3 regions of the Colwellia aquaemaris genome follow, and region 3 is predicted to be linked to each of the others. Evidence: predicted binding sites of a transcription regulator. Region 3 holds the regulator's gene; each other region holds the start of a gene.
What was found. The regulator LexA, encoded in region 3, represses DNA repair genes until DNA is damaged. The targets are predictions, from matches to a motif close to TACTGTATNNNNATACAGTA.

Region 1 (11,343 bases), on a different contig from region 3:
AATTTGTAGTTATGCGCTTGTTGTCCACATAAGTATTCGTCGCCACGTTGGCAGTGCGCCATTAAAGCAAGTAAATTTGCTTGGGTACCGAACTACAAAACATAGCATGAGAAAAACCGTGTCGTTTTGCTGCCCAAGTTTCTAAGGCATTCACGGTTGGGTCGTCACCATAAACATCATCACCAACCTCGGCTGTGGCCATGGCGTCACGCATCTTTTGGCATGGACGAGTAACGGTATCAGAGCGAAAATCAATCATGTGCATTTACCTACTAACAAAATATGAATTGAAAGGAAAAAAAAGGCATCAATATTGCGGGCTACTGAATGAACTTGGAGTTACTAGATTGTTATTTGGTAACTCCAGTTCTATAACTAATTGAATTTATTAGAGCCTTAGCTAGCACATTTGAAATTATATTTATAGTTAGTGTTTATAATTCAGTTGGTTACTATTAATTTTAACTAACTTTACTATTCAGGCAGCACTTTTTATACTTTTTACCGCTATTACATGGACAAGGTTCATTTCGACCGATCTTGTTTCTTCTTTTGTTTTTTGCGTTAAAATCTACATGCTTTTGTGGTTTAGGCAAATGCCTCACAATTTCTCCCATCTTTGCAGAGTATTTCCACTCAAAATCTAATGTAACTCCAAATCTAAAAGAGCCGTCATCAGGTTGGAGACATAAGCCATGCCATTTACTAGCTTTAGAGGTATATTTTCTTTTCTCACAATGATCACCCAGTGATTTTAGTGCTAGCTCTTTAGGGTGAGCATTTGAATGAATGGTAAACCCACAATCCGGCTTATCAAAAAACAATGTCAAATCATGTGTTTTACCGTCCTTTCTGGAAAGTAATGTAATTCTATCAATAGCTTTATTGATATCATGGATGGTGTCGCCACTAAGTGAAAGGAGTAAAAATGCGAAGTCTATTATATTGGTGTTTTCTTTCTGTTCGATCTGTTTAATAACGCGATCTATAGGTGTGCCTTCGTACTCGGTTAAAATGCCCTCAGGAGTATCATTGCCGGGAATGCCTCTTCTACGCACCATCATAGCTAAATCTAAGTCAGCACAAATATCATCTCCTAGCTGCATATAAGATAGGTCATCTTCAATCCAGAGGTTCCTTCTGAGGTGGTAAGACAATACGGTTAGCTCAAAAGAGGCATGTACTTGTTTGTTATATGTTGCCCTACGATTTATATAGCTCAGAAAGTGAAGGGGTCTATCGAGCATTTCAGTTAGTGTATCTAAGAAAAACACATCCATTACATATGGTGGTAGAATTTTTTCAGAGACTTGTGTTTTGAGAAACTGGTTTGATTGAGTAAATAACGCAGGATAATGGTCTGATACCAGACAAGTAATATAAACCTCTTTTAATTTTATCCTCCTTTCTACCAGTGTTCCATCTTCATGCTTTAGAGTGTATTTATCTGGCTCCAGCATGAATTCAGCACAGGAGTAACCTTGGTCATAAGCCGCTTGTACAGCCTTTTCAAAATCATTTTCTAGGTTACTTTTATTACCTTGTCTTGCTTGTAAAGTGAGCTTCTTAGACTTTGCTTGCAACACAATAGCTCTGTCTGCGTATATAACTAAAACATCAACCTCTCCGGCAATGTTGCCATCAGAACCATAAATATTGATGTTCTTAAAAACATTCTTCTCACCAAAAACCTGAGTTAGTCGCTCATAAGCAAAGTCTTCAGTGAAGTCTCCTCTATTTTTTAATGCTGTAGACTTATACTCCGAGTCTTCTAAAAACCAAAAAAATGGTGTCTCATAAAATGCCTCAACTAAGGAGTAATATTGAAGTAATAAGAACTCCTCTTCATTTAACTTAATAATCGGATAAGCGTTAGTTATATTGAAACTGTCGATAGAGTTATAGGTCTCATTTGAACCCGATGCCGTAAAGCTATTCAATACATTCTTAACGGTGTTGAGGTCATGTTTGCAGGCGTTAGCTACTTCTTTATAGGTAAAAGTGAAGGCAGGCAAAAAAGTCCATTCTGACGGATCTTTAGTTACCATTTCTTCCATATTACAGTTTAAATGTTGATTTTGAAGTTCCTCTAAGCAATAAATAACGTCATAAGCCTGCTGGAGCGTGTAGCCCTTCTTCTTTTGAAAGAAATCGCTATCCTTCTCATATTTCTTTAAACAAAGATCTCTGTACTGAAAGTGGAATGCTGACTCACCGCCATAAAAAATAGCTTCGCGTAACATTTCTCCACTACTAATCATTTCTCCCATTTTTTCTGGCTGAAATTGACCATTTTCAAACAGGTTTTCATGAGATGGCATCATAGAGACATGATACTCATGCAAAAGTTTTTCTGCCTCGTCCGCGTATTTTTGCAAATCTTGCTGTTCTGGAATTTTGAAGTCTATTCCATGCTTAAATGCTAATCCGATAAGGGCTGATATTTCTGTTCGAACAAGCCGCTCCATAGAAAACTGCTGCAAAACGTCTTCACTCTCAACGCCTTTATCTACATTGTATGAAAAGGTGTTATCTCTAAAACACAGATAAGCAATGGCATGAACAAAGCCAGATGAAGAGCACAAGTCACTCAGTTCAGTAAAAATAGCAGCTTCGTCTCTAATATCCGTAGCACTCATAATATTCCCTTATTTTTCTTAAACATCTCATTGTTATAACTAAATGATAATATATCTTCCGCTTTATAAATGCGATTAGATAGGTTTAATCTCATTGCAGGACTAGTAGGTTTTGGCATTAACTTGCGTTTACCCTTGTACTCTTTTTTTAAGCTGCGTTCATTGGTTGAACAATAATTGTGGTATATCCTTTTAACTTCCATTAGCTTTGCCATCCATTTTGGATTGTATCCCGAATATGCATTCCATCGCTTTGAATTGGTCCCACTTGTAACGGGCCGTTCATAGTAATTAATGTGTCTTCTTAAAATCTGAAACCAATTATCAACACCATTTAGCGATACAGAGTTTAGTAGTGAAGCAATTTTTTCCGGCTCATAACATTTAATGTCTGTTAACGGCAGAAACCCAGCGAACCTAGATAACATATTTGGACTCACAATCCATTCAGATTTACTGCCTTTAAGCGTAACTCGGTTACTTAACTGCTGGCTCCAAAGTAGATTAAGGCGTTCTTCTTTAGACAAACTAGGAAAATCTTGTTGTAACTCTAAGTCTCTCTTTTTTATCAGCTCAGCAGTGGACTTATCTAATAACTGATTATTACCTGAACGCTCCGTAAAGACTTGAAAAGCTCTCATAGTTCCATCAGCAAGCCAGTCCTGAAAAACACCGGAAATCGCAGTTTTGAACCCAGAGTCGTTATCAGCATACAAGTTAATATGCCAAGCTGTGCGAAGCATTTCTTTTACAACAGCAAAATGTGTCAACATACTATACGTTTGATTTACCAAGAGTCCTTGCGTTGGCATTTGCATTGCAACATCTGCATTTGTTTGACGAGCCATTTCCTCTACTTCAGCTTCATTTAAAACATACTGTGCATACCTACGATAATAACTTTCTTTGTCATTATCTTTTTTCTCTTTATATTCTTTTTTAATGTAATCAGAGTCGCTGGTAAAATCGAAATTTAATGTTGAAGCAAACACATACCCTGAATGGTTATCAACTGTAGAGGTTACAACTAGGGGCGTTGGACGAGGTATATCATGGTCTCCCCAATTTGTTGTATGGTGCAATCGATCTGTACTTAGATTTAAAGTTTTAGTCGCTACAGCGTGATCAATAAGTTGTGAATGATAAGCATCGAAAGCCAAAGCTTGTTCATAGAAAAAATCAATTTTTCCATATATTACTTTGGCTGACATATCTAACTTTTCTTCCTCACGATTGATTATCCCTTTGTTCATGAGGTTAAGAAAGAGAGGTAAGTTTCTATCCCTCATATAGTGACGCTGCTGGGGGTCAAGCTTAACTGAAAACCTTGTATTACATGACTCACACTTAATTCTTTGAGATCCCAAGCGCTGTTCTTCAAGTTCTCGAACTGTCGGCTTTCGGCCTTTAGCAACTGACTTGCTCACTTGCTTTTTGATAACTTCTGTTGGCCTAGTTTTTCCTGATAACGTATATAGTTCAGGGTTACTGAAAATACCTTTACCAACATTTGTACATCGTGGCTTTAATACTGCCGTTCCTTTTCTTACTTCGTATGACTCTGGTATATAGTAATGCCGCTGACCATAAGGAGTGCCGCTATCACCAGTATTTTGGCAAGATGGCTCCTCATATCTATTAATTGCAGCCAATCGCTCTAATTCTTTACCAAAGCTTTGATTATTGATAATTGCAGAGCTTTGACCACATAGCTTACAAGTCAACAGGTACTCATTTTTATTCGTGGTCAGCTTATATCCATTTCTAAGTCCCTTTTTAGGCTTTCCATTTTGATATTTTTCTGGGTTTAAGGCTACAACACCAAAGTTTGCACACTCACTGTTCTTACAAAAATTTTGTTGGATAAATACTCCATCCGATTTACTTTTATATGCCCTAGGAATAGTTAATAGCTTGGGGTCTCGGTGAGGTTTTGATTGAGGAGTTCGTTCTAAAGGGACGATTGTTTCATCTATCAACTTGAAAAATAGCTCTGCACATAAACTAGCGTCTATGAGGGCACCGTGAATTGTACGATGGCTTATATCAATACCGTATCTTTTACATGCATTATCTTGGCTAATATTTTTTTCTGAATTGAATTTGAGTTTGGTTAACTCCATCGCACAAGTAATTTCTGAACATATGTCATTAATTGAAGACGGGTAGTTAATTCGATTTAGTTCACTATTTATAAACTGGATATCAAAAGAAGCATTATAAATAACAAGATGAGCACCTTTTATGAAATTTATGAAGTCTTCTGACACCTCTTTAAAGGTCGGTTTTCCAACTAATTCTTCACCAGAGATTTTGTGAACTTTAAAAGCGCCTTTTGTAGATTTTTTGCCTTCAGGATTAATTTGCGTATGAAACACATGTCCTGTTTGTTTGCCATCTCTATATTCTATGCAGGCTAGGTCGATAATCCTATGACCACCTTTATGCGGATTTAATCCTGTTGTCTCTGTGTCTAAGAAGACATATCTCGTCATAATTCCCCCCATTATTGAGGAATTATAGGTAATCTGACTGATTTTTATAATATGCTTATGAAATTTAAGCACTAATTGTAGGGAAATTACTTGTAATTAAGATGATTTGGTAGGTTTAGGTACTATAAGTAGTTGTTTTATATAGAGTGAGATTACAAAAAGGCCACTGTTGAATACAGTGACCTCCAAGTTCATTCAGTAGCCCGTCAATATTGATGCCTTTTTTATGTTTAATTTTAACCGCTATTCAGCTAAATCGGCATTGTGATAAACGTTTTGTACGTCGTCACAGTCTTCCAGCATATTGATGAATTTCTCAAAGTTTGCCAAATCTTCTTCACCAGATACTTGCGTATATGTTTGTGGTACCCAAGTGATTTCTTCCACTTCTAGTACGTACTCAGGCATAGAGTTGGCAAATTCAGTTTTAATTTTGAAAAACTCAGTATGAGGTGCATGAACCGTAATAATCCCATCTTCTAAATCAACATCTGTAACGTCGATATCAGCCATCATTAAAGTTTCTAGTACAGTTTCTTCGTCATCACCCTTAAAAGCGAAAACAGCTTGATGATCAAACATATGTGAAACCGTACCCGATGAGCCAATTTTTGAATGTGTTTTCGTAAAACACTGGCGCACATCTTTAATTGTACGGTTACCGTTATCGGTTAAACAATCAATAATGACCATACAGTTGCCTGGGCCAAAGCCTTCATAGCGTGCTTCTACGTAGTCTTCACCACCTGTACCTTTGGCTTTTTCAATCGCTTTTTCAATTACATGGGTAGGTACTTGATCTTTCTTCGCTTTTTCAATCAAGCGACGTAAAGATAAGTTAGTATCAGGATCTGGGCTACCATTTTTTGCCACCACGTAAATTTCTTTACCATATTTCGAATAAACTTTAGTTTTTTGGCCCGCTGTTTTAGCCATTGATAATTTACGGTTTTGATATGCTCTGCCCATCTGAATACGTCTCGTTGTTCATGATTAAAATTTCGATGGCTTGATTCTAACGGGTCGAGTCTGCTATTTCTAGTATTTGCCATGACTAAGGTTTTAAAAATATAGAAAGCATGTGATTATTTGATCTAAATTATGACTAAATTGACGGTTATGAAAGAACTGAATGTTATTATTGCCGCTGATATTTTTGGCAAAAGCCAAGAATTAGAGGTGTTATGTGAAAAAATAAAAGTACTGGATGGTGACTCAAGCCGCGTAAAGTTTCATGTTGTTGGACCTTATCAACCGCAGCCTGTTAGCTTTGAATCTGAGCAGCAGGCCTATACATACTTTATGGAACATATTGGTATTAAGCACTATAGTAATAAATTGTTGACCTTGTTAAACGATATTCACGGTCCTAAACTATTAATGGGGTTTAGCGTGGGAGGGAGTGCAATTTGGCAAGCAATGCCCAATTTAATTCACCATGATATTTGTCACGTTATTTGTTTTTATAGTAGTCAAATTCGACATACGAGCGAGCAAGTAGTCACGGTGGCTACGGATTTAATTTTTCCAAAATCTGAGCCATCTTTTTCTGTTGATGACTTAATTGCTAAATTGCAAAATAAGGGCAATGTTAGCATTGAAAAATGCTTATATCAGCATGGCTTTTTAAACAAGCTATCTCCAAATTATAATGCGTGCGGTAGCGATGAATACGTGCAACGAATGAAAGATATTATCAAGCTTGCAAAGGACGCGGTATTGTCCTAGTTACCGAGGCGATAATTAAGATAATTCATTGTTTGCTTGTTTTGTTTTTATTAAACTATGGTGCAATTTTTGAGGCATCTACCCTAAGTTTGATAAATATTAATGTTTTCATAGTTTTTTGTCGGTAAGCTGCTTATTAAACAGGTAACTTACTCTAATTTTATGTACAATAAACTCGTTGTTACATTGTGGTTTGTTTTTCGGGTTTTGGCAGTTATAACAATTATTTCTTGCCGACTATTGTATTCTTAGGTCGCTTTTTTCAATATACAGGGAGTTATTGTTGCGTCGTTTTAGGCTTTTCATTTTTTTAGTTATTTCTTGTCTACATAGTGGCAGTGCTCTCGCTGCAGGCTCGGACGATATTGCTATTTTTTATCCGAATGTTGCAGAGCCTTATAAGACGATTTACCAAGAAATTTTGTCAGGTGTTGAAAGTGCAAAATTAAATGATGAGCAAGTTCGTCAACTTGTTGTTTTCACTTTGGAAAAAGATTTTGATAGTGAGCGAATTAAGCAGCAGCTAAAAAACAAGAAGATTAAAAAAGTTATTGTTTTAGGCCGCTCAGGGCTTAAATTAGCTAGGTTACTGTCAGATGAATTTATCGTCATTTCTGGCGCTTTGCCTATAACGCCCAAAACCATTCCTGGTGTTAGCCTTATTGCTGATCCTCACTACTTATTTAAATATTTAGCGCAAGTTGCAACTAAAGTGACGACAATTCATGTCGCTTATAGCGAGCCTAATAGCTGGCTTATTGAATTAGCAGAAATTGCTGCCAAAAATCAAGGTTATATATTGGACGCTGAAAAAGTTTCTTCGACTAAGCAAGCACTTGCGTATTATCAAATGCTGTTTGAAAAAGCATTAACGCATAAAGACGCAATTTGGCTGCCGCTTGATCGAGTGACATCTCAAGATAAAGTAACTTTACCTTTCATACTGGAAAAAGCTTGGGCACACGACATAGTGGTATTTTCTAGCAAGCCTTCGCATGCAAAGCGTGGCGCGTTATTTTCTATTTATCCTGATAATTTCGGTCTTGGCGGACAGTTATATGAGATGATTAAAAGTGCCGACGGTAAATCAAGTGCTAGGTCATTTTCTACGCTAATATCCATGCTGCTAGCGGTTAATTTACGGACTGCGGCTCATTTAGGGTTTAAATACTCTCAAGAGCAACAAGAAAATTTTCAGTTAACGTTTCCTGAGTAATAATTGATGAAATTTTTTCGCCGCATGCTTAATTCTAATACCAGTTTTAAACAACAGCTATTATTATTATTTTTTGCCAGTGTTGCCGGGTTAACTATGGTGACATCTGCCATAACGGCTTGGCAAACCAGTATTGAACTGAGGGAATCAACGTTAAAAGCAGGCTTACAAATTTCGGAAAATTTGGCTGACAGGGCCGTTTTAGCTTTGCTAACTGCCAGTGAAGAAAATGCCCGAGACGCCGTAGAAAATGCTCTTGGTTTTGAGTCTGTCGATAGTATTTCTGTATTTAAAGAAGACGGTACTATTTTGATACACAACTCAAAAGTTCAACAAAATGTGCCGCAACTAAATTTGACACCAGAGCTAACGTCATTGCAACTCTATCAAGAATCTGAATCAAGCTGGACATTTTTTGCTCCCGTAACTTATCTTGAGGAAGTTGATGATGCTGTAATAATAGAACCCGAACCGATGGAAAATGAAGCGTTAACCGTTGGTTATGTGCTAGTAGAATACAATAAAAAGGCGCTTCACACTATTCAACGCAATATTATTGTTAATAACTTGCTCATTGCTTTTGTTTTTGTATTACTACTTTCATTACTCATTTTGTGGATTGTGAACCGTTTAACAACTCCTTTGTTAAGGTTGTCGCAAACCATGGCACAAGCTAGGGATTCCGGGCATTATACTAATGCTAGTGTTTTTGGGCCGATAGAAGTTAGGCAAATGGCGAGTGTGTACAACGAAATGATGACAAAGTTAGGTGAGCAAAATTTAGCATTGGAAAAAAACCGTGATAATTTAGAAACTGAAGTTTCATTTCGTACTCAAGAGTTAGTTGTAGCGCGTGATGCTGCCTTAACTGCCAGCCGCCTAAAGTCAGAATTTTTAGCCAATATAAGTCACGAGCTGCGCACACCACTGCAAGCTATTATTGGCTACACCGATTTAGTTCGAGAGGATTTAGAGCTTGAATGCATGGATGCTCAAGCTGAAGACTTAAGTAAAAGCATTCGAAGTGCGCATGCTTTATTGGAATTGATAAACAATATTTTAGATTTGGCGAAAATTGAGTCTGGCAAAATGGATTTAAATTTAAAATCTGTTGATGTCAAACATTTAGTCGATGAGGCTATTGAAACTATTCAACCTATGGCAGATGCCAATGAAAATAAATTGCAAATTCGAAACCGTGTTACTCAAGCTACTATTAATTTAGATAGACAAAAAGTCATGCAAATCATGCTGAATCTCTTGAGTAATGCTTGTAAATTTACAGCAAAAGGGCTCATAACATTTAGTATTTATAATGATGATAGTAACCTTTATTTATGCATTGCTGACTCCGGTGTAGGAATTCCAAAAGACAAATTGCAGTTTATTTTTGATAAGTTTACTCAAATTGACGGTAGCCAAACACGTAAGTTTGAAGGTACCGGGTTGGGAATGGCGATAACTCAAAAGTTTTGCCAACTTATGCAGGGGGAGATGACAATTGACAGTGAGTTAAATGTTGGTACGACCGTTAAGGTGATAATTCCAATTACCCTGTAGCGGCTAATATTAGCTCGATATTTTTATTGAAAAAAACTAATGATTCACTACACTTAACAAAAATTATTTCAATTTTTTCGCAGTTAATAATAAACAAAGGTGGTTTACATGCAATTTGCCCGAAAGGTTCTCAATTCTTTAATTGTGTTAGCTTTGTCGAGCACCACCTATCAAACTTTCGCTTTTAATTATGAATATGATGAACTTGAAGAGTCATTAGCCGACTTTTACGGTGACGAAGAATTTATTTCATTAGCCACAGGTAGTAAAAAACTCATCAAAACAGCGCCTTCTGTTGCAACCGTTATTACTGCTGAAGATATTAGCAACATGGGGGCAAGAAACCTTTCCGAAGTTCTTGATACAGTACCAGGTTTGCACGTATCAAAAAGTGGTCAAAATATGGCGCCTGAGTTTTGGTTTCGAGGTATTTCAACCACATTTACTCCCCAAACTTTATTTATGGTAAATGGTACTTCAACAAAAAGTGTGGTTCGAGGTGACAATCATACCGTGTGGGGGGAATATCCAATCCATGCTATTGAACGTATTGAAGTCATTCGCGGCCCAGGCTCTGCCTTGTATGGCGCCGATGCTTTTTCTGGCGTTATTAACATAATTACTAAAAAGTTTGATAAAAACCGCAAAAATGAATTCGGCGCGAAAAGTGGTAGCTTTGATACCATGAACGCTTGGTTTAATGGTCAAGTAGAAATAGCCGATTGGAAAATTGCCGCTAATTTTGAGTTTTTAAGCAGCGACGGTTATCGTGGAAAAATAACCGCTGACGCACAAAGTGCGATTGATCAATTTACTGAAGAAGCAATCTCTCAAGCCCCTGGATATCTAAGTGTTGGATTTGATGCTCTAGATATTTGGCTAACGGCAGAAAATGAATTATTTAACATTGATTTAGGTTTTCAAGAACGAGGGGATGTTGGCTCTGGTCAGGGGCCCACGGAAGTCTTAGATTCCAATGGAAAGTTTGGTGGTTATAAGAAAATTGTTAACTTTATTGTCAAAGAATTTTCAATAGGTAAAGGGCTCTTTTTGGGGGGGAATTTAAGTTACTATGGTTCGAATCAAAAAATTGAGAATGATCTAATTCTCTTTCCAAAAGGTGCGTTTAATGGCGCTTTTCCGGATGGCTTAATTGGCAATCCCGGTTGGGAAGAGGAAACCACTCATGTTGAACTTAATGCTAAATATGTTGGCTTTGATAATACAGAACTTAGCGTGGGAACAGGTTATGAGCGGCAAAATCTATATCAAGTTACAGAGAGCAAGAATTTTTTTGCTGACTTTAGCCCTAGACCAAACGGCGTTGTAGATGTTTCTGATACAGATGAAGTGTTTATGCCGGAAGCGGATAGAGAAAGTTACTTCGTGTATATGCAAGGAGTAATGCAATTAGCACCCGATTGGGAATTAACTGCGGGGGCGCGCTTTGATGATTACACCGATATTGGCTCGACAACGAATCCAAGGTTTGCTCTAGTTTGGTCTACAAGCTTGAATTTAACGACTAAGTTTCTTTATGGGCGAGCATTTCGCGCACCATCGTTTGCCGAGCTATTAACCTTAAACAATCCTGTTGCGTTAGGAAACGCTGATTTATCGCCAGAGATTATTGATACCGTCGAGTTGGCATTTAACTACCGTTATTCACCTGAATTATCATTTGATTTCAATATTTATAAATATG
Region 2 (11,343 bases), on a different contig from region 3:
TCAAGTGGTTTTCACGAACAAAGTCTTTAATATTATCAACAGTAACTTCTACTGCTTGCTGCTCAAAACTAGGTTGCCAATCACTGGCATCTATGCCGTTGGCATTAAAAATCATACCTTTACTATTAGCGAGTCCATAAACTTTTAAAGCAATATTCTCAGCTTTCAATTTTGCTTGTTGTCTTGCTATTTGTGCCAATAACTCACTGCCCACAACACCACAACCCACCAGAAATACGTCAATGCTTTGCTTATGAGAAAAAAAGTTCTGATGGCTGATCTTCATCGCATCAGTACATTTACGGCTTTCTATAACCACTGATATACTGCGCTCGGATGAGTCTTGTGCGATAGCCACCACATTAACACGTGCTTGAGCAAGTGAGGCAAAGAACTTAGCGGCAACACCTTGTTGGTGATGCATGCCATCCCCTACTAATGAAACAATAGATAAATCATTAGTTAAGCTTAGTGGCTCTAACAAACCATTCAGTAATTCAAGCTCAAATTCACTTTGTAAACTTTGCTGAGCTCGATGGGCGTCAACTGAGTAAATACAAAAACTAATACAGTATTCGCTCGACGATTGGCTGATTAATACTAAAGAAATATTTTCACGGCTCATGGTTGCGAATACTCGACTCGCCATACCTACCATGCCTTTCATTCCTGGGCCTGAAACATTAACCATAGTTAAATCATCAAGATTTGAAATCGCTTTCACTTGTTTTTTCTGATCATCTTCATTCGCAATTAACGTACCTGGCGCGTCAGGGTTACCCGTATTTTTAATTAAACAAGGAATATGGTGCTGTGCAATTGGGCCAATAGTTTTTGGATGTAAAACGCTAGCACCAAAATAAGAAAGCTCCATAGCCTCTTGATAAGAAAGATAATCTAATAATTTTGCCTCTTTAATTAACCTTGGGTCGGCATTATATACACCATCAACATCGGTCCATATTTCACAATATTCTGCGGCACTACAAACAGCCAGCACAGCAGCAGAATAATCAGAGCCATTTCGCCCCAATGTTGTCACGTCTCCTTTGCTATCAACACCAATAAAGCCAGGCATTAGCGCAATATCTTTAAGCTCTGCATAACTTTGCTGATATTTTTCTTTGCACAATACCAAGTCAGCAACAGCATTAAGGGCAACATCATTAGTGTGCAAGAATTTTTCCGGCTCAAGCACCGTGACTTCAATATCATCAACAGTCAGAACTGATTGCAATAAAGCAACGCTTAAGCGCTCACCAATACTAATAATACGAGCACGAACATGCTCAGGACAAAAAGATAATAAATTTGCACCGTGCAAATAACGACTTAATTGATGCTCCCAATTCGCTAGCGTTTGTTCACTATGCTGATGGCAAAACTTTGGCAACCGAGCTGATAAATCGTTAATTATATTTTCAATTGCGTGTTTAAAATGCTGTAAATCACTTTTTAGTTTATCTTCATCAGAAATATTTTCCGCCATAGCAACTAAGTGATTAGTTACCCCTTGTGGTGCCGAAACAACAACAGCTAATTTTGACGTTTGACTTTTATTTTTGATGATATCGGCGACGTCAATAAAACGCTGCGCTGATGCTAGTGAACTACCACCAAACTTTAATACACGCATTTTTACTCCTTATAAAACGAAAAAAGCCCGTAACCTTATTAGGTCACGGGCTTGAGAAAATAGTAAATTTTACACGTCAGCCGATGACCACCACCCCAATGAGGGTGATAGTGGTGGTAATAATAATTTGGCGAAGTGATATATTCATACTTATAAAGTGCCTGAACTAGAAATTAGAGTCAATATCTTTTTGTGAATAAAATAAACTAATATATGTATAAAAGTTAGGAGTAATGAATATTATTTAATTTTATTCAAATTTCAACAGTTTCTTTGGCCAAACAAACTCGATTGCGTCCAGAAGCCTTTGCCTCATAAAGCGCCAAGTCAGCATTACTAATAAGATCTTCATATCGGCTATCTTGTTCATCAATTACCGCGACACCGATACTAGCGGTAACACTAATTCTTCGGTCTTGGTAATTGATGGCATTTGTTGCTATAGCTTGGCGAATACGCTCTGCAACCTCTTCTGCACCTTGTAAATCTGTATTAGGCAATATAACCGCAAATTCTTCGCCGCCATATCGGCCAAAAAGATCGCCCATTCGCAATAACTTATCAACGGCTTTCGCTGTTTCAATTAAAACCATATCACCACCTTGGTGGCCAAAAGTATCATTAAGCAATTTAAAATGATCAAGGTCTAACATGACTAAAGCGAGATCGTGTTGATATCGACGAGCACGAGAAAACTCTTTGGCAAGACATTCTTCCCAGTGCTTACGATTGAAAGTTTGGGTTAAGCCATCAATTCGGTTAGACAACGCAAGCTCTTCTAAAGCTTTGTTTAACTGCGTTTGATAATGACAAACGTCAGTAACGTCTTCAATTAAAATACAAACACGTTCTACATCACCTTCAATTTCTACTGGCAGAAAAGTACAATTTTGCGCCATATAATGGCTATCAGTTGTTATAGGACGAGAATGCGACAATTCAAATAAATGATGTCGTTGTTCCCAACCACAAAATGACTGAGTTTTTAGTTGCACTACGCTAGCAACCTTACGTTCAAACCATTTCCGTGGTAATTCTGGAAAAACAGTAAAAATACTTTTTCCGACAACATCATCATCATCTTTATTAGCATGCACTTGTAGAAAACGATTCCACATTACAATGTTGTAATCGACATCTAGAATTAAAATACCTGTATTTAGTCGATTCGAGATGTTAATACACAGTTCATCTAACATGGCTAGAAATCTTCCAATATTCGGTCGATGACCGCTTTGATATTGTTTATGGCTTCTTCAGGAATTAGCAATACCATATCGCAATTAAAAGAGTAGTCAGTTACTTGATAACTAATACGTACTTTTAAAGCAAGATCCCAGTTAAAAGACTGCTGGTTTAAGTGCTCAGACACTGTGCCATGATTTACAGACAGTAATCGCGGCGCGCTGTAAGACATTTGATTTTCAATTTGGCTAGCAAAAACATTTAGAAATGTCGTTGTTAGGATAGAACTTAAATCAATAATTTGTTCATCAAAACTCAATTCATCAGCTTCATAGCCAAGTAAATCAGCCAATCGGTGAGAATCTTGCGGTTGATACATTAATAATGCTTCACCACGTATGCCTTCATATCCAAAAAAACCTTGGCTAACAACAGCCGTCGCTTTTAAGTCTTGATTGAGAGTTTCAAATAAATGCTCAGACTTTACTTGTTCAATACTGGGTACTTTTAAATAAACAAAAGTATCTAAATAACGAGCAAGCTGATCACTCGCTTGTCCCATTGCAACATTAATAAGCTCTTGCAAACAATCTTGCTGATCTTCTGATAGGTCAAACGCACTCATAAGAACCCGTGCAACTGCAAGTTTTCATTTAAAGTATCAAGCTGAACTGGTTTACGTAAAAATGCTTTCGCGCCTAAATCAAGCACTCGCGACTGCATTTCAGGTTGTATATCAGCCGAAATAACGAACACAGGTAGCTCAATGTTTTCATCTTGCATGGCTTGTAAAACACCAAGGCCATCAATGACAGGCATAGTTAAATCAAGAAATAGCACGTCAATATCTTGATTGCGTAAAATGGACAATGCTTCTTCTCCATTTTTAGCAAGTTGTGCGTTAACTGATAAATTTTCTGGGAGGCTTCTTAAAACTTGCTTTCTAGCTAAGTTAGAGTCATCACAAATAAGAACATTAGTACTCATTTGATGCTAATCCTTTATTATTTTTTTTATTAACGCCTAATTTACCTCAATTTAACGCTACTGTTAATTACTAATATCAAAAAATTTGACGTTTTTTTCGACTTTTTCACTCAATAGCTAGTATGAGTGTCACATTTTATATCTTAATTTTTATCGCTTGCGCTACTTTTTACGACATGTTTGCGGTTATTTACAGTGAAAACGTCAAATTTATCAAGGATGAAGTCAATAGTTATTTATTGCACATTAGACCAATAAAAACACAAGTCATCTATATGCTAACTAAAAAATTAAAAAATGCGATAGACATGATTGCAGATAATAAATATATTGCCATTGCTTTCCAACTGTATTTGCCTAATTTCATTCTAAAACTCCCCTCATTAACATCAATTTAAAATTCCAATCGAGTTTTATATTCGATCTTTATTTTAAATTATTGATCGACAGCTCGTTGTTTATTGAACAAGCAGATTTCATACCAAGAAATTTTCAAGCTCGTTTTAGAGGGATGATATAGGCCACTATATAGCCATTAAAGCTTATATTGTCTGGGCGTTTGTGATTAATCCCAAATCAATGCGTGTTGATTTTCTCTCAGCCATTTTTTAGCCTGTCGAAAGTTTGGTTCATATTTTTCAACCAACTGCCAAAATTTTGTCGAATGATTCATATACTTAAGATGACATAACTCATGCACAATAACATAGTCAACAACCCAAAGCGGCAGCATTTTTAGCAAAGAATTAAAGCTTAATTCTCCACGGCTATTACAACTTCCCCAGCGTGACTTATACTTTCGCACTTTGTTTGAGCTAGGATACAGCGAGGTTTTAATCGATAAGGTAGCGAGCCTACTTCGTAAATATTCAGTGACTTCAGCGTTAAACCACTTTTCAATTAGGCACTTGGCCTTTGCAGTAATAAGATCCGAAGTTAAGGGGTAATGCTGATATTTTTCCGGAATATACACATAAATCAGCTTATCTACAGTGTTATGAATGACCTGTTGTTTACCAAAACAAATTAATACTTTATGTGGTAAACCGTCAATATTAATTGATTTGCTGCCATCAAAATAACTAGCGTGTGCTTGCAATGAGTTATTTATATCCTGCCTTTGCTGGCTAACTTTTTCTCTGATCCATAAGGATTTGCCACGAACCAAATCATCAATATAAGAGGTTTTTACAAATTCAGGTGCTCGAATAATGACTTCAGCATTTTTCACTTGCAGCGCTATCGTTTTACGTCTGGCACTACGAATTAATTGATATTTCAAACAATATTACCAAGATATAACTGATACTTTTTATTGAGCAACTGCATCAAGGCCTAGAAAGTGAACTTCTCACTATGCCGCAGTTTTACTTTGAGCTGGTGCTTTTTTTGCTGTCGCTTTTGCAGCTGTAGCCTTTGGCTTAGACTCTACCTTTGCTTCAACTTCAGCGGTGGTATCAGAACTTGCTTCTGATGTTTTTGCATCTTTATCTTTAGTCGCCGCTTTATTAGTTTGCGCTTTAACTTTTTTCGCTTGTAATGCAATTAGCACATTTTCACGATTTTGCGCTAAATACACACTCAGTTCTTCGCGAATATCTTCAGACAGTTCAACTGGAGCTTGTTCAAACATTTCAGATAAGTTATCTGCCATATCAAGCATTTTATCGTATTCATCTGCGGCTTTCTTATCCATAAATGTTTCTACCTCCACACCTTGTCTTATGACGACAAATCGACTTTCAACTGCCATTGTTATCCCTTATCTCACTATATTAATACTCTAACATCATCATACCGCACAAAAATCATACGGCAAAATAATCTGGATGAAACGTTTATGAAATCTCATCAAAAAACACTGTTCATATACACAGTATCATACCTTTATTTAATAAAAATACCAGAAAAGAATAAAACCTTGCTTGATGCTGCACAATTTTCATGTCAATTATCGTGCGATATATTGCCTAGCAACGAAAAAAACTATCTCGGAATGTCACTAGATGTAAAAATTAATGTCATAAAAGCAAAATAAAAGCCACAGAATAAAAACAAAAAACCAATAAAAACAAAAGATTGAAATTAGTATTAAATTTAGTTTTATCAATTAATTTTTTACATTCACTCACCTCCCTATTACAACTTTTTTGCCAATTTAAGTCACTATTACTATGAACAACGACAAGCAATAATGTTAATTACGGAGAGCACTATGAATAAAGTTAAATCACTAACAACAGCGGCAATTGTTACAACATTAGCCACATTAAGCTTTAGCAGCCATGCTATGGACAAATATGTTGAATCGGCACTGATTGATGTTTGTAAATCTACATTAACTAACAGTGTCATGAAGTATCATAAAACAGCAAAATCTTATAATTTAAAAGATAAAACAGTAGCCTTGAAGGTGATGTGTAATGGTGATGATATAATTGATTTTGCGCAAAAATATGGTGCCAATAAAACCGCAGCTCGATTAGAGCGCAGTATTAGTGGTAATGTTGATATTATTGATGTCGCAAAAGTTGAAAAAATTAATGTCAACTTTGAGCTATAAAGGATAGCAATGCTATGGATAATCAACATCACAGGTACTCTAGCTGGTAAATAGAGTACCTGGTTGATTGTAATCTACTTGTTTAATTAAAGAACTAAACTAATTCTCGCACTCTAAAATTACGCCCCTTTATTTTCCCGTGCTTAAGCTTATTTAGTGCTTTTCGAGCCACCATTTTTTCAACCGCAATATATGCCCAGTTAGGGCCCATTTGAATTTTACCTAATTGGTCAAAGGCAATGCCATTCTCTCCAGTTAGCGCACCTACAATATCTCCGGGTCGAACTTTTTGCTTTTTTCCACCATCAATTTGAATTGTGGTCATTTTAGGTAAAAAAACTGAGCTTTGTAATACCTTACTATCAGGTAACTCCTCACCTTCAATCGTTCTCTCTAAGTAATCTTCAAGCAAACCAACCTTATAGCGTTCTTTGTCATTAAATAATGAGAACGCATAACCTGTGCTACCAGCACGCCCCGTTCGCCCGACACGGTGAATATGCACTTCGCTATCATGCGCAATATGGTAATTAAATACTGCATCAAGTGCTTCAATATCTAAACCCCGCGCAGCAACGTCAGTTGCAACTAAAATAGAGGCACTTTTATTTGCAAAGCGGACTAACGTTTGGTCTCGATCTCGTTGTTCTAAATCACCATGTAAGGCCACCACACCAAAGCCATCATCAGCTAATTTATTGGCAACACTTTGTGTTTCTTTTTTGGTATTGCAAAAAATCACACTTGACTCAGGTTTGTGCTTCAACAGTAATAATCGAATTGCGGTTAAACGTTGTTCATCATTTTCTACATGGTAAAAATGCTGAGAAATACTATTACTTTGATGGGTGGATTCAACCTTAACCACTTCCGGCGCTTGCAAATACTTATTGGCAATTTTTTGAATTTGTTGTGGGAAAGTCGCACTAAACAATAAGGTTTGTCTTTGTTCTGGTATTTGGCTAATAATATTATCTAATGCAGATTGAAAGCCCATTTCCAGCATACGATCAGCTTCATCAAGTACTAAAGTATCAACATTTTCCAATGACAAAGTACCACGCCCTAGATGATCTTCAATTCGCCCTGGCGTGCCAACAACAATATGGGCACCGTGCTCAAGAGATCCCACTTGCGGACCAAACGGCATCCCGCCGCACAAAGTAAGCACCTTAATGTTGTGAATTGCACGCGCCAACTTTCTAATTTCCTTAGCAACTTGATCTGCTAATTCACGTGTCGGACACAGCACTAAGGTTTGTATTCTAAACTTTTTTACTTGTAGTTTATTTAGCAAGCCTAAGCCAAAAGCAGCTGTTTTCCCGGAGCCAGTTTTACCTTGCGCAATAATATCACGGCCATTTAATATCGATGGTAAACTTTGCGCTTGGATCTCAGTCATATCATGATATCCAAGTGTACCTAAGTTATCTAAAATTGCTTTTTGTAATGGTAATGAAGAAAAGTTGCTGTCACTCAAGGGGAAGATCCTAGATCTAAAAAAGTTAATTGCACGTATTTTACACCTTTTAGCAAATGCAAAGACAGCTTTAAGTGAGAAAAGCTTAAATTGCTATATGCGTGGTATAATTTCGTAAGTAAGTTAACTATGTTTAATGAACTTAAAGGCCAATAAAAATCCTAGCAAATTCATACAAGAGTATAGAGTTTTGCCAACATAGAAACTATGAATTCAGCAATTTAACTAACATTAACGCTAAGGTATTCGGCGATTCCAAAGGCAACATATGGCCAGTATCTATTACTCTTTCAATTCTAATATGCTTTGCATCAGCAACTTGTTTTTTTAACAAAGCAAGATCAACCAAAGAGTCAGCATCACCAATTAAAAAAGTGATCGCTAAAGATAACTGAGATAACGCTTTTAATAGCGAAGGTCGAGTCATAGACACTTGCAACTGATGAAGTAAAACGTCTCCACCTAATTCAAGATCCATTGCAATAATTTCAGCTCGAATGGCTTCAAAGCCATTACTTGAAAACTCTTTAATATTCGGATGAAGTAAATCTTCAATTCGTTTATTTGGAATTCCTGAGTAGCCACGTTTTTCAATCCAGGATATCGTACGTTTACGTTGTTTTATTTCACAAGTAGGTAAATTCTCCGGTGCATTAGCAACAACAACTAAATGCTTAAGCAAGTGAGGATTCGCCAGTGCAATTGCGCTGGCAATATAGCCACCAAGAGAGAAGCCAACAAGTATCGCATCAGGCAACGTTATTTGTGCAGCCATAGCGCGTACAACATCATTCATATCCCCTGATGTTGGTATAGGCAAATGAATCAGCCGACAAGTTTTTGGATATTGTTCGCCTATAAGCTGCCAAACAGGCTGCCATAGGCGTTCATTACACATAGTACCAGGGATAAAATACACTGTTTTCAAGAGTTATATCATCCGCAGAAATAATTAATTTTAGGCAAAAAAACGGTCAAACAACTGCACATCTACCATTTCACCAGCCGATACTCGTCCTTGCTCAGACGGCAAAACAATATAACAATTAGCAAAGGCAATACTCGTTAAAATGCCTGAGCCTTGACTACCTGTGCTGCTTACCGTTAATTCACCCTCCTCATTTTGTGATAGGATGCCACGCTGAAAGTCCATACGTCCTGGTGACTTCCTTAAGTCAGATAGAGCTTTCGCTTTTAATCTTTGCAAGGGCTTGGTATGACAATTTTGCATTTTCATTAATGCCGGCATAGCTAGCAAGTCTGCAGTAACCATGGCAGAAACTGGATTCCCTGGTAAGCCAAAAAAGTAGCTGTTAGCTAGGGTACCAAAAGCAAAAGGTTTACCGGGTTTCATGGCAATTTTCCAAAAAGCAATTTCTCCGAGCTGCTCAAGTACGGTTTTCGTATAGTCGGCATCACCAACTGAAACACCACCCGATGAAATGACAGCATCAGCTTGTGCATCGGCTTGAATAAATGCTTGCCTAATAGCTTCTTCGTCATCTTGAATCACCCCAAAATCAATAACCTTGACGTTCAAGTTTTGCAACATGCCAGTTAGCGCATAACTATTGCTCTCATAAATATCGCCATTTCCTAATGGCTCTCCCAGTGTTTTCAATTCATCGCCGGTAGCAATAAGTGCCACAGTTAATTGACGAAACACCGATAATTCATTTATGCCCAACGAAGCCAATACGCCAATATCAATCGCAGATAAGCGACGACCTTTTGCAAAAACAATCTCTCCTTTAGTTATATCTTCGCCGGCATAGCGAACGTGGTCACCTTGTTTACGTTTTTCTAAAAAGCGTATACTTTCACTTTCAGCCGCACAGTTTTCTTGCATTTCCACTGTATCACAACCTGATGGTAGCTTAGCTCCTGTCATAATTCGGACACATTCACCTTTTTGACAAGTACCCGTAAATGGCTGCCCTGCCATAGAGCGTCCAGCTAAAGTTAAATATTCTTGTGACGCTAAACTTTCATAAGCAAAAGCATAACCATCCATCGCTGAGTTATTGTGTGGTGGCACATTAATTGGGCTGGTAATATCCGCTGCTAATACCCTGCCCAAAGCTTGTTTTAATAAAACACTCTCAGTGTCATTAATTGGAGAAATTGCTGAAAGCATTTTTTCTAATGCTTGGGCAAATGGCATTAATCCTGGAGCAGAACAACAATCAACCATAATAAACTCTTCCTACTTAGATTTTATATTTCATATAATGAATGTATTTACTTTGAAGTAAAGTAAACATAATTCAGGCTTTATCTGTTATATTGATCATAATCATACTATGCTTGTGATTATATGATATAAATTAATAAATCATTGAAATTCGCCGAGCTATTTCCGCTAAACCTGACATTTTGTTCAAGCATGCTGATATAGCCGCAAGCCAATAATATTGTGTTTGCCAGGGCTAACAAGGAAACTTGTTTGCCTCCCGACATTGGAAAGGTGACATGTTAACAGACAACTTCGGACGCAAGTTTTATTACTTGCGCTTATCTATTACCGACGTATGCAATTTTCGTTGTAATTATTGCTTGCCCAATGGGTATCAATGTGATCACGATAGAAAATTTCTTACTTTACCTGAGATCACACGTTTAGCCTCAGCATTTTCCGATTTAGGCACAGAAAAAATCCGGATTACTGGCGGCGAACCTTCTTTGCGAAAAGATTTACCCGATATTATTGCGCAATGTAAACAAACTCCTGGTATCAAAAAAGTCGCCATAACCAGCAATGGATTTAAACTTCCTGAACACTTACCAAGCTGGCTAGATGCAGGTATAGACGCGATAAATATCAGCGTAGATAGTTTAGACCCAAGACAATTTCATGCCATTACCGGCCACGATAAACTTAAGCATATTTTAAAAGGCATAGATATGGCGCTGGCAGAAGGCAGCACAAGTATCAAAGTAAATACGGTATTAATGCGAGAATATAATTGCTATGACATTGCCAGCTATTTAGCATGGCTAAAAGATACCCCAGTCACGTTACGCTTTATTGAGCTAATGCAAACCGGTGATAACCAAGCATTTTTTGACGCTCAGCATGTTCAAGGATCACGCATTAAACAAAATTTGATCCTCGACGGCTGGTTGCCGGTAATTAACGACAAAGCCTCAGGGCCAGCACAAGAATTTTATCATCCAGATTATGCCGGAAAAATTGGTTTGATCATGCCGTACTCAAAAGACTTTTGTAGCAGTTGTAACCGTTTACGTGTCAGCTCGTTAGGGAAATTGCATTTATGTTTATTTACCGAGCAAGGTTTATCACTAAAAGATTATCTACAAGACGATAATACCGAGCCTTTAAAACATGCTATTGCCAATATGATGACTGACAAAAAGCAAACACATTTTTTGCATGAAAAGTTAACAGGCGCAACGAAAAACTTGGCAATGCTAGGCGGCTAATGAATAACCAAAAACTCCTTTTTCAGCCTTGTTTGGGTGTCGTTTTAG
Region 3 (11,343 bases):
GGAAGCGTTTGTATATATTGAGCTGTTAGAACAGTTTGACACGTTATCGGGTGATACTACTGTGCTCAATGCGCGCTTAACGAGTAATGTAGCGTTAGACTCTATAGAATGGGATTTAACATCCTTAATGGTTTCAGATGCTATGACCGAAATTATTACAACGAATAATATTACAACGATGTCTGCTACGTTTACGGCGCCAATAGTTACTGAGTTAACTAAGTTTCCAATTAGTGTTGTCGCTATTACTGAGAATAATATTCAATTTACCAGCAAATGTCAGGTATATGTTTCAGCTGAAAGTTCACAAAATTTGGAAGTGTCGCTACCGAATAATATGGAAATAACCGAAGATAGCACTATATCGATTACTCCTACTATTGAAAGTTCACATAGTATTGATTCATATCAGTGGCAATGGACGTCTGATCAAGAATTGCACTTACTTACACCAAATAATAAAACTTTAAGCATCTCGGCACCTAGAGTCGAATCTGATATGAGTGGGCAATTGTCACTTACAGTCACGATGGGGCAGCTTAGCAAAACTGTCAGCGCTGAATTAAAAATTAAAAATGATATAACATTGAGTGAAATGAATTACACCATTTCACGACTTGTTGCAGTGAAAGGGCAAGCCATTAACTTTAATGTGATAACCGAAGATTATGAACAGATTAAAGAGTGGTATTGGGGTACCTCGGGTGTTCAAGGTGTTAAAGTTAGTGATTCGAAGCAGCACTTTGAAGTTATCGCTCCAGGAGTAAGTGGCCAGCAAACACTGAGCATCATTTACCGTGCTAAATTAGTCGACAATTCTGAAGTCCTTAAAACGGCTAATGTAACAATACTCTCTGAAGCTATCGCTAGAACATCTTTATCTTTAGATACTTCGGCAGAGATTGTTGTGCATGAGGGCGTTGAAACCCAAGTAAACTTAACCTTTACTGATGATCACGGTCTTGTAGATGCAATGTCTCTTGATACCACTAATACCAGCAATACTTTCGACGTAGCTGAGGTGATACGTACTGATGAAGGCATTCAGTTGAAGTTGCAAGTAGATAACTTTATCTTTGATTTTGAACATACTGATTACTTGTTCTTAAACGTTAACTATGGAGATTATCAATTACCATTTTTTATTAAAGTGAAAATGAAAGTTGATTAAAGTGTAATTACATTACAATAAATCATAACTTGCGTTTATTTACAGCCTGTATACAATGACAGTGATACTGTTTAAAAATACAGGCTGCCTAATCGTTGCTTAAGGAAAAAATATGCGCCCTTTAACACCCAGACAACAACAGATATTTGATCTGATCCGAGAAAAAATTTCTGAAACCGGCATGCCACCAACACGTGCGGAAATTGCTGAATTTTTTGGCTTTAAGTCGGCTAATGCCGCAGAAGAGCACTTAAAGGCACTTGCTAAAAAGGGCTATATAGAAATGTTGCCAGGCACTTCGCGCGGTATTCGTTTAGCAGAAGAGTTTGCTGAAGAAGAAGGTTTACCTTTGATTGGCCGAGTTGCTGCTGGTGAACCAATTCTTGCGCAAGAACATGTTGAAGAGCATTACAAAATTGATGGTAGTTTATTTCACCCAGCAGCCGATTATTTACTACGCGTAAATGGCGAAAGTATGAAAGACATTGGTATTTTGGATGGCGATTTGTTGGCGGTACATCAAACTACCGATGTAAAAAATGGTCAAGTGATTGTTGCACGGGTCGAAGAAGACGTAACAGTTAAACGCTTTAAACGCGAAGGTAACCTTGTTTATTTGCATGCTGAAAATGAAGATTTTTCACCAATAGAAGTTGATTTAACCTCGCAACATTTTAATGTTGAAGGTATTGCGGTTGGTGTTATTCGCGCTGCTGACTGGATGTAAATTCTATTTTTATTTCCTACTATCAAGGTTAACTTTTGTTTTATTATTGTGCAGGTTTCTAAAGGTGCTTACATTTTAAACCTGCACTTTCCCTTCTTTAAGTTTGTTTCCTTTCTTTAAGGTTTGTTTTTTAAGAATAATTATCATTCTTACTCCTGAAACGCTCATGTAGATTGTTTTTTATACGATTTTGGTGAGGAGCTTTTATTAAATTTTCGGTATGATGATCACATGCTGAATAAAAATTAAACATACCTCTGAAGCCTTTAAAAATGCACGAAAATCCCGATTTAGGGTTATTACTCTATTGTATTTATTAGGTTTTATTATTTATGCTTTTTAAATTTTAAATTGACCCAGATCAAGTTTTAAGTAATTCTAGTCTAGAAAACGTACAAATATAACAATAGGGCGCAATTGATGGTTGTTCAAAATTGCACCGCTTAAATAATAATAAATGTATGAGCAAAATCACTGGTTTATCACAATAAATTAAAGATTAACTGCTGTTTTTGCCTTAAAGGGTGAAGGAGATGTCGAGTGAAAAGACGTAACCTAGGTTTGCTGTTGCTAGGGGGCTTGTTATCTAGTTCAGTTTGGGCAGATATGCCGCTGAATTTGACCAAAGGTGTTACGGACGTTAGTAGAGACGTATATGATTTACATATGTTGGTGCTCTACATCTGTACGGCTATTGGTGTTGTGGTATTTGGTGCCATGTTTTGGTCTATGGTATTCCACCGTAAATCAAAAGGGGTTAAACCAGCAACCTTCCATGAAAGCACAAAAATTGAAATTCTCTGGACGGCAATACCTGTCGTTATTCTAATCGCCATGGCAGTGCCTGCAACGTACACGCTCATCGAAATGGAAAATAATGATGACGCCGATTTAACCGTGCAAATTACTGGTTCACAGTGGAAGTGGCATTATAAATATTTTGATCAAGATATTGAGTTTTATTCAGTACTTTCGACTCCTAGAGAGCAATACGAAAACCTTGACGGCAGCTCTGCTGAAAAAGGTGAAAATTACTTACTCGAAGTTGACCGACCTTTAGTTATCCCAACCAATAAAAAAGTTCGGTTTGTGATCACCTCAGATGATGTTATTCATGCATGGTGGGTGCCGGCATTTGCTGTTAAGCAAGATGCAAACCCTGGCTTTATTAATGAAGCATGGACCAAAGTTGACAATCCGGGCACGTATCGTGGCCAATGTGCGGAGCTATGTGGTAAAGACCACGGCTTTATGCCAATTGTTGTTGAAGTTAAATCTGAAGCAGATTATGCACTTTGGATTGAAGAGCAAAAACAATTGAAAGCGAACGCGGCAGCTGCTGAAGCTGCGTCTTTAAATGCCTCAGTTTCTATGGATGAATTAATGCAGTTAGGTGAAACAACCTACACTGCTTATTGTGCCGCTTGTCACCAAGTCAGCGGTCAAGGTTTACCACCTGCATTTCCAGCGCTTAAAGGCAGTGCTATAGCAACAACAGGGCCAGTAAGTGAACATATTGATATTGTTTATAACGGTAAAGCGGGCACTGGTATGCAAGGTTATGGCAAGCAATTGAGCTTAAAAGAAATTGCTGCTGTTGTAACTTATGAACGTAATGCCTGGGGTAACAATACCGGCGATGCTGTGCAAGCAGCTGATGTTAAAGCCGCCGTGGGTGGTGCAATTGAAAGTGCTACTGATACGGTAAAAGAGGCCGTTGCAGAAATAAAAGAAGAAGTTGCGAAGGTTATTCCAGAAGAAGATTTATCTAAAGTTTACAGCCAAGATGAATTGATGAGCATGGGTGAAAAAGTTTATATGAGCGCCTGTGTTGCTTGTCATCAAGCCAATGGTGAAGGTATGGCTCCAGTATTCCCAGGGCTAAAAGATAGTGCCATTGTCAAAGGTGATGTTGCTACACATATTGATATGGTCGTAAACGGCAGCAAGAAAAATCCATCGATGGCAGCTTTTGGCGGCCAATTAACGAAAACGCAAATTGCCGCAGTAGTAACCTATGAGCGTAATGCTTGGGGAAATAATACCGGTGATTTAGTCCAGCCAGCAGATGTTGCTGCTAGCGCGAAGTAGGGAGGCGTTATAATGACTACAGATGTAATTAATGATCAGTCAGAGCATGATTCACATGGCGATGAACATCATGATCATAAAATGACTGGCCTGAAGCGCTGGTTATATACCACCAACCATAAAGATATTGGTTCATTGTATTTATGGTTCTCATTTATCATGTTTTTAACCGGTGGAGCAATGGCACTTGTCATTCGTGCTGAGCTTTTTCAACCAGGGTTACAGATAGTTGAGCCTGATTTCTTTAACCAAATGACCACAGTACATGGCCTTATTATGGTGTTTGGCGCCATAATGCCAGCCTTTACCGGCCTTGCTAACTGGATGCTACCTATGATGGTAGGTGCTCCAGATATGGCACTGCCAAGACTGAACAACTGGAGTTTTTGGATTTTACCATTTGCTTTTAGTATTTTATTGGCGTCTTTCTTTATGGAAAGTGGTGCTCCTAACTTTGGTTGGACCTTCTACGCGCCATTATCGACAACCTATAGTAATGGTAGTACGGCGTTCTTTGTTTTTGCCGTTCATATCATGGGGATTTCCTCAATTATGGGCGCGATTAACATTGTGGTAACTATCATGAATATGCGTGCTCCTGGCATGACATATATGAAAATGCCATTGTTTGTTTGGACCTTTTTTATTACCGCCTACTTACTTATTGCGGTTATGCCCGTGCTCGCCGGAACTGTCACTATGGTATTAACGGATACCTATTTTGGCACAAGTTTCTTTGATGCTGCCGGTGGTGGTGACCCTGTAATGTTCCAGCATATTTTCTGGTTCTTCGGTCACCCTGAAGTCTATATCATGATTTTGCCAGCATTCGGTATTGTATCTACAACTATTCCTGCGTTCTCTCGTAAGAAGCTGTTTGGTTATAGTTCTATGGTATATGCAACCGCGTCAATTGCATTCTTGTCGTTTATCGTTTGGGCGCACCATATGTTTACTACAGGTATGCCATTGTTTGGTGAGCTGTTTTTTATGTATTGTACTATGTTGATTGCAGTACCTACAGGCGTGAAGGTATTCAACTGGGCAGCCACTATGTGGCGTGGCGCGATTAGTTTTGAAACACCAATGCTGTTTTCAATTGCCTTCGTCATTCTGTTTACCATTGGTGGCTTCTCTGGCTTGATGCTGGCAATGACGCCGGTTGATTTCCAATACCATGACACATATTTCGTTGTTGCTCATTTCCATTATGTACTGGTAACAGGTGCCTTGTTTTCTATTTTTGCAGGTGCTTATTACTGGCTACCAAAATGGACTGGCTACATGTACAACGATACGTTAAGTAAATGGCATTTTTGGTGTTCGTTAGTTTCAGTAAACTTACTATTTTTCCCAATGCACTTTTTAGGATTAGCTGGCATGCCACGCCGTATTCCTGATTATGCGTTGCAGTTCGCTGATTTTAACAAATGGGTCAGTATTGGTGGCTTTGCCTTTGGACTTTCGCAATTAATTTTCTTGGTACTTGTTATTAAGTGTATTAAAGGTGGCGAAAAAGCTCCGGCGAAACCATGGGATGGTGCAGAAGGATTAGAGTGGACAGTGCCAAGCCCTGCGCCATATCACACTTTTGAAAAACCACCGAAAATTGATTAATTGGATTGAATATGACTAACAGCGGATCGCAAAAAATGCAGCCAGATCAAAAGCAGTCAAATGCTAAAGATGCATCGGTGCAAAAAACAGTAAAAAAGCTGATGCTAATTGTGTTTGGTATGTTTGGGTTTGGTTTTGCGATGGTGCCGTTATATGACGTGTTTTGTGATATTACAGGGTTAAATGGGAAAACTTCAAATGTGGCAGCTAGTTACAACGCTACCAGTATTGATACTGAACGTACGGTCACCGTGCAATTTTTGACTCGAACGGCCAAGGGCATTCCTTGGAAATTTGAACCAATGATTAACGAGGTGAAGGTACACCCTGGAGAGCGCAAGGTTGTTAAGTTTTACGCTAAGAATGAATCGGTAAGTGATATTGTTGGTCAAGCTGTACCTTCAGTATCACCAGGTAGAGCAGCTGTTTATTTTCAAAAAATAGAATGTTTTTGTTTTAATAATCAGCCATTAAAAGCAAGTGAAGATGTAGAGATGGGCTTGCAATTTTATGTTGACTCAGACTTACCTGATGATGTTTCTACCATAACGTTATCTTACACCTTGTACGATATTACAAGCGCAGTTGATTCTTAAGTGCTTTGCACTTAATTAAGGGGAACAACAATGACAACAAAAGAATACGAGAGTTATTACGTACCAGCGCAAAGTAAATGGCCAATTGTTGGCGCTGTGGCATTATTTTTAATTGCTGTAGGTGCAGGTAGTTATGTCGCAAACTTAAATAACCCTGAAAGTGTTGGTGGTGGCTGGGTGCTACTCGCTGGTATTGCTATGGTTATTTATATGATGTTTGGCTGGTTTAACAATGTTATTACTGAGTCGATGTCTGGTAAATATAGCCATCAAATGGATAACTCTTTCCGCCAAGGTATGAGCTGGTTTATTTTTTCAGAAGTAATGTTTTTTGCCGCTTTCTTTGGTGCTTTACTTTATGCTCGCATGTTTTCGGTACCATGGCTTGACGGTGCTGGCAATAATGCCGCGACTGCAGCCATATTGTGGCCAGAGTTTACTGCCACTTGGCCGTTAATTAAAACGCCTGATGGTACTGAAACTACTGCGATGGGATGGTACGGTTTACCTTTAATCAATACCATTTTATTACTTACTTCTTCGGTAACAGCTCATTTGGCACATGTTGCACTAGAGCAAGAAAAACGAGGGCAATTGAAGTTTTGGCTGGGTACAACGGTGGTGTTAGGTATGGTGTTCCTATATTGCCAAGGCCTAGAGTATGCCCATGGCTATGCCGATGAAATGAAGTTGTATTTAGATAGTGGTATATACGGTAATACTTTTTATATGTTGACTGGTTTCCATGGTATGCATGTTACGTTAGGTACCATAATGCTACTGGTGATGTTTATCAGAGTATTAAAAGGACACTTTACACCGAAAAACCATTTTGCGTTCCAGGCCGCAAGTTGGTACTGGCATTTTGTTGATGTTGTTTGGGTATTTCTATTTGTCTTTGTTTATATTATTTAAACAGAGAATCGTTGTAGGTTGGGGTATTTAAAGAACGTATTTGGTAATTCAAATACGTTCTTTAGCCTGATTAATACGGCCTTGGGTTAGGTGTTATTACACCAGTAAGAATGCCTAATAGCAGCAGTAAAACAATAACCACAGATGAAATGACACGCCGACCGATGAACTTCGACATAGGTGGTTTGTTAGGGTCGTTTTTATTCATAATAAACAGCGCCTTAAAAAGGTTGTAAACCATAAAGGCTAACAAGGCGACAACAATAATTTTAATTAACACAGCATTCTCTCTTTTATAGTCTGTTTTTAGTTAGTGAACATGCGGTAGTCTATGAATTTGATATCACTTCAGCACAAATTAAAACACGTTAATTGGCCGATGGTTATATTTACCATGCTGGTATTTTCGTTATTAATCAAGCTTGGATTTTGGCAAAGTGCTAGAGCGCTTGAAAAAGAACAGCGCTTGCAGCGTATCGCTGAACATAGTCAACAGCAAGCTTTGTCTTTACAACAAGTACTTGCACTTGATGAATTGCAAGATGGCATTAATGATTTACCCATTAAATTCACTGGTAGCTTTGTTAATGACATTATCTTTTTACTCGATAACCAACCAGATAATGGGCGATTGGGCTATCGGGTTTATCAAGTTATCGAAACAAGTACACATGCAGTGCTGGTTAATTTAGGTTGGGTACCAGGTTCTATTGACCGCAATGTTTTACCGAATTTATCTGCAATTACTGGTCAACACACAATAGTAGGTCATGTTAGAGAAATAGAAGTCGGTATTCAGTTGCAAGAACAAAACTTGGAGGATCCAATTTGGCCACTGAGAGTACAACAGATCGAAATAGATAAATTTTCACCATTAATTGCAAAGAAACTGTTGCCCTTTGTTGTTTACTTAGATAAAAAAGAAAGTATTGGTTATAAAAAGAACTGGCAGCCGATTGTTATGCCACCAGAAAAACACCGTGCATATGCATTTCAGTGGTTTAGTTTAGCAATTGCTTGGTTAAGTTTGATGATATGGGCGGCAGTGAAAATGTCAGGTAAAGAGCAGTCCTAGCTATTTAACTATGTAGTTTAATAATTTTATAAGAAAAGTACCGAAACCGAATAATAAGAATAAAAGGCTGAGTTGTATGAGTTCTTCCGAGTTAAAAAAATCGCGCCGCAGTATGTTAATTTTACTTGCTGTTTTTATCATTCCCGTAGTATTGGCGAAACTAGCCTTAAACCAGCAATGGTTTAATTATGGTGTAACAAATAAAGGTCAGCTAATTGAGAATGAATTAACCCTCGCTAAACTAGGCCTTGACGTTAACGCGTTTGATCATCAATGGTTAATGCTATACACCTTACCTAAAATTTGTGATGCGCAATGTGAGAAGACCTTTGCCAGTGTGCATAATACTTATATCGCTTTAGGTAAAGAAATGCCACGTGTTAAGCCGGTAGCATTAACACAGCAGCAATTAACACAAGCGCAGCTTGAGAAAATTCAAACTAATAAGTGGCATATGCAAACCATGCCGGCACTCGCAAAAGCTGAAATTACACAATCTCAGGTATTTATAGTTGACCCTCTCGGCAATGTTGTTCTAAGTCATGTACCGCCAATGAATATTGAGCAACTCCCTGCTTTTGGTAAAGCAATTCTCGCTGACTTTAAAAAATTACTTAAATACTCAAGGATTGGCTAATGAGAACACAAAGCTTTTCCGATATTAGAAAACTTGTTTTTGTCAGCATTTTACTCGCTATATTAGTGGTGAGTTTAGGTGCTTATACCAGATTGACCCATGCCGGTCTTGGTTGCCCTGATTGGCCGGGCTGCTATGGTTTAATTGACGTGCCAGAAACCACAGAGCAAATAGTTGCCGCAGAGCAGGCATTCCCCGAGCGACCAGTAGAGCCAGAAAAAGCGTGGAATGAAATGATCCACCGTTACTTTGCTGGTGCGTTGGGCTTGTTAATATTACTGATTGCCTTTATGTCATTTAAGCGACGAGCTCAAGGTGGGCCACTTGGTTTGCCAATATTAATATTGCTTGTTGTTATTTTTCAAGCAGCACTTGGTATGTGGACCGTTACCATGAAACTAATGCCGGTAGTGGTCATGGGGCATTTGTTAGGTGGTTTTACAACCTTATGCTTATTATTTTTGTTGTATTTGCGCTTAAGTGATTATCGTGTTCCAGGTGGTGATTTCGCCTTAAAAAAATATGCCAAATTTGGTTTTTTAGGAATATTCATCCTCGTTGGGCAAATTGGCCTTGGAGGCTGGACATCATCTAACTATGCCGCATTAACTTGTACAGAATTACCAATTTGCCAAGCGGGTTGGGCTGAACAGCTCACCTTTGAACATTCGTTTGACTTAATTCCACCGGAAAAAGACAGTTATGAGTTCGGTCATTTAGACCATGCTTCAAGAGTTACAATTCATGTCATGCATCGAATTGGCGCTATTGTCACAGCATTGTACTTATTTTGGTTTGCCTTTAGTGTATATCGTAAAGCACAGTCACCATTTTTTAGAAATGCAGCAATGAGTTTAGGCTTTATTCTTAGCGTACAAGTTGGTTTAGGCATTAGTAATGTTTGGTTTTCGCTGCCGTTAAGCGTCGCAGTGAGTCACAATGTAGTTGCTGCCATGTTAATGATGTCATTAATCACCATGACATATAGTTTGAAACGTAAAATTTAGGGGCAAAATATGAGTCAAAGTAATACTTTAGAAGCTAGTCATAGAGCGCCTAGTACGCCAATTTGGCGCGATTATTACGAGATTACCAAACCACGTGTTGTTGCACTGTTAGTATTAACGGCACTGGTGGGTATGTGCTTGTCTGTTCCTGGTGTTATTCCGTGGCAAGTGTTAGTGCCGTCGATGATAGGTATAGGTTTTTTGTCATCAGCGGCGGCGGCAATTAATCATATTGTTGATGAACGCATTGATAGTGAAATGGGGCGAACGCATAACCGTCCTTTGCCTAATGGGCGATTAAGTGCCCGTAATGCATCATTGTTTGCAATAACATTGGCAGTAACAGGCTTTGCTGTATTGTTTAGCTTTGTTAACCCTTTAACCGCATGGTTGACGTTTTCAGGATTAGTAGGTTACAGCTTTGTTTATACCATGTATTTAAAACGGGCAACGCCGCAAAATATCACTATTGGTGGCTTAGCTGGTGCGATTCCACCTTTATTGGGCTGGACAGCCATGACTAATGAAGTACACCCAAATGCGTTATTGTTAGTGCTGCTCATTTTCACTTGGACACCACCGCATTTCTGGGCATTAGCCATTCATCGTAAAGATGATTATGCAAAAGTAAATATTCCTATGCTGCCAGTTACCCATGGCGTTAATTTTACTAAAACGCAAATTCTACTTTATACCGTATTATTATTCGTTGTCGGTTTGTTGCCTTACCTTGTAGGCATGAGCAATTGGTTATACCTAATTGGTGCCATAGTTCTAAACCTAGTATTTTTTGCTTATGCATGGAAATTAAAGTTTAATGCTGACGAAAATACTGCAATGGATACCTTTAAGTTTTCTATTGTACATTTAATGGCACTTTTCATTATTTTATTACTGGATCATTATTTACTACCGGTGGCTGGATAATGAATAAAATTGTTACCATTATTATTGCTCTAGGTGCACTGGTCGCTGGGGTGTTGTTGTTTGGTCAATTAAACCAAAAGGCGCCAGCTGAATTTGCTCTGCATTATCAGCAGCCAAGAGACATTAAGCCATTTCAGTTAACTGACCATAATGGTGCAAGGTTTAATAATCAATCCTTGCAGGGAAATTGGAGTTGGGTGTTTTTTGGCTATACCTCTTGCCCAGATGTTTGCCCAACTACCTTGCAAGAGATGAACTTTATTTATGACGACTTGAAGAAGGTGACAGCAGATACGCAAGTATTACTAGTTTCTGTTGATCCACAACGCGATACACAAGACAAGCTGGCCAGCTATATTGGTTATTTTAATTCGGAGTTTAAAGCTTTGTTTGGCGATCATGGGGCGTTATTCCCGTTTGCCCGTAACCTTGGGTTAATGTACGCGATAACTGAACCGGATGATCAGGAGAAAGACAACCATGGCCAAAGTGGTCAAAGCTATTTGGTTGACCACAGTGCTTCTCTGGTATTAATTAATCCTGCTGGACAAGTGGAAGCAATTTTTAAACCTGAACAGGC

Region 1: the regulator LexA is predicted to act here: its motif matches at 5,316-5,335, upstream of AC27HL_RS07855 (exonuclease domain-containing protein).
Region 2: the regulator LexA is predicted to act here: its motif matches at 5,668-5,687, upstream of AC27HL_RS07575 (YebG family protein).

The regions. Positions count from the first base shown of each region.
Region 1 covers NZ_BAAJLV010000002.1:338,389-349,731, forward strand. Annotated here, with positions in the region: partial or broken gene ltaE (low-specificity L-threonine aldolase) at 1-259, opposite strand, end outside; gene AC27HL_RS07850 (YecA family protein) at 462-2,639, opposite strand; gene AC27HL_RS07855 (exonuclease domain-containing protein) at 2,636-5,134, opposite strand; gene AC27HL_RS07860 (YebC/PmpR family DNA-binding transcriptional regulator) at 5,378-6,103, opposite strand; gene AC27HL_RS07865 (hypothetical protein) at 6,236-6,862, shown strand; gene AC27HL_RS07870 (hypothetical protein) at 7,146-8,078, shown strand; gene AC27HL_RS07875 (sensor histidine kinase) at 8,085-9,638, shown strand; gene AC27HL_RS07880 (TonB-dependent receptor plug domain-containing protein) at 9,747-11,343, shown strand, end outside.
Region 2 covers NZ_BAAJLV010000002.1:271,948-283,290, reverse strand. Annotated here, with positions in the region: gene thrA (bifunctional aspartate kinase/homoserine dehydrogenase I) at 1-1,636, opposite strand, end outside; gene AC27HL_RS07595 (GGDEF domain-containing protein) at 1,891-2,835, opposite strand; gene AC27HL_RS07590 (chemotaxis protein) at 2,838-3,446, opposite strand; gene AC27HL_RS07585 (response regulator) at 3,443-3,808, opposite strand; gene AC27HL_RS07580 (M48 family metallopeptidase) at 4,374-5,090, opposite strand; gene AC27HL_RS07575 (YebG family protein) at 5,163-5,561, opposite strand; gene AC27HL_RS07570 (DUF3718 domain-containing protein) at 6,024-6,371, shown strand; gene dbpA (ATP-dependent RNA helicase DbpA) at 6,466-7,851, opposite strand; gene AC27HL_RS07560 (alpha/beta fold hydrolase) at 8,057-8,770, opposite strand; gene moeA (molybdopterin molybdotransferase MoeA) at 8,810-10,045, opposite strand; molybdenum cofactor riboswitch at 10,186-10,337, shown strand; gene moaA (GTP 3',8-cyclase MoaA) at 10,324-11,295, shown strand; gene AC27HL_RS07545 (molybdenum cofactor guanylyltransferase) at 11,295-11,343, shown strand, end outside.
Region 3 covers NZ_BAAJLV010000009.1:90,259-101,601, reverse strand. Annotated here, with positions in the region: gene AC27HL_RS18115 (Ig-like domain-containing protein) at 1-1,171, shown strand, start outside; gene lexA (transcriptional repressor LexA) at 1,284-1,898, shown strand; gene coxB (cytochrome c oxidase subunit II) at 2,439-3,989, shown strand; gene ctaD (cytochrome c oxidase subunit I) at 4,002-5,606, shown strand; gene AC27HL_RS18095 (cytochrome c oxidase assembly protein) at 5,618-6,202, shown strand; gene AC27HL_RS18090 (cytochrome c oxidase subunit 3) at 6,233-7,117, shown strand; gene AC27HL_RS18085 (DUF2909 domain-containing protein) at 7,188-7,397, opposite strand; gene AC27HL_RS18080 (SURF1 family protein) at 7,449-8,192, shown strand; gene AC27HL_RS18075 (hypothetical protein) at 8,269-8,829, shown strand; gene AC27HL_RS18070 (COX15/CtaA family protein) at 8,853-9,836, shown strand; gene cyoE (heme o synthase) at 9,846-10,763, shown strand; gene AC27HL_RS18060 (SCO family protein) at 10,763-11,343, shown strand, end outside.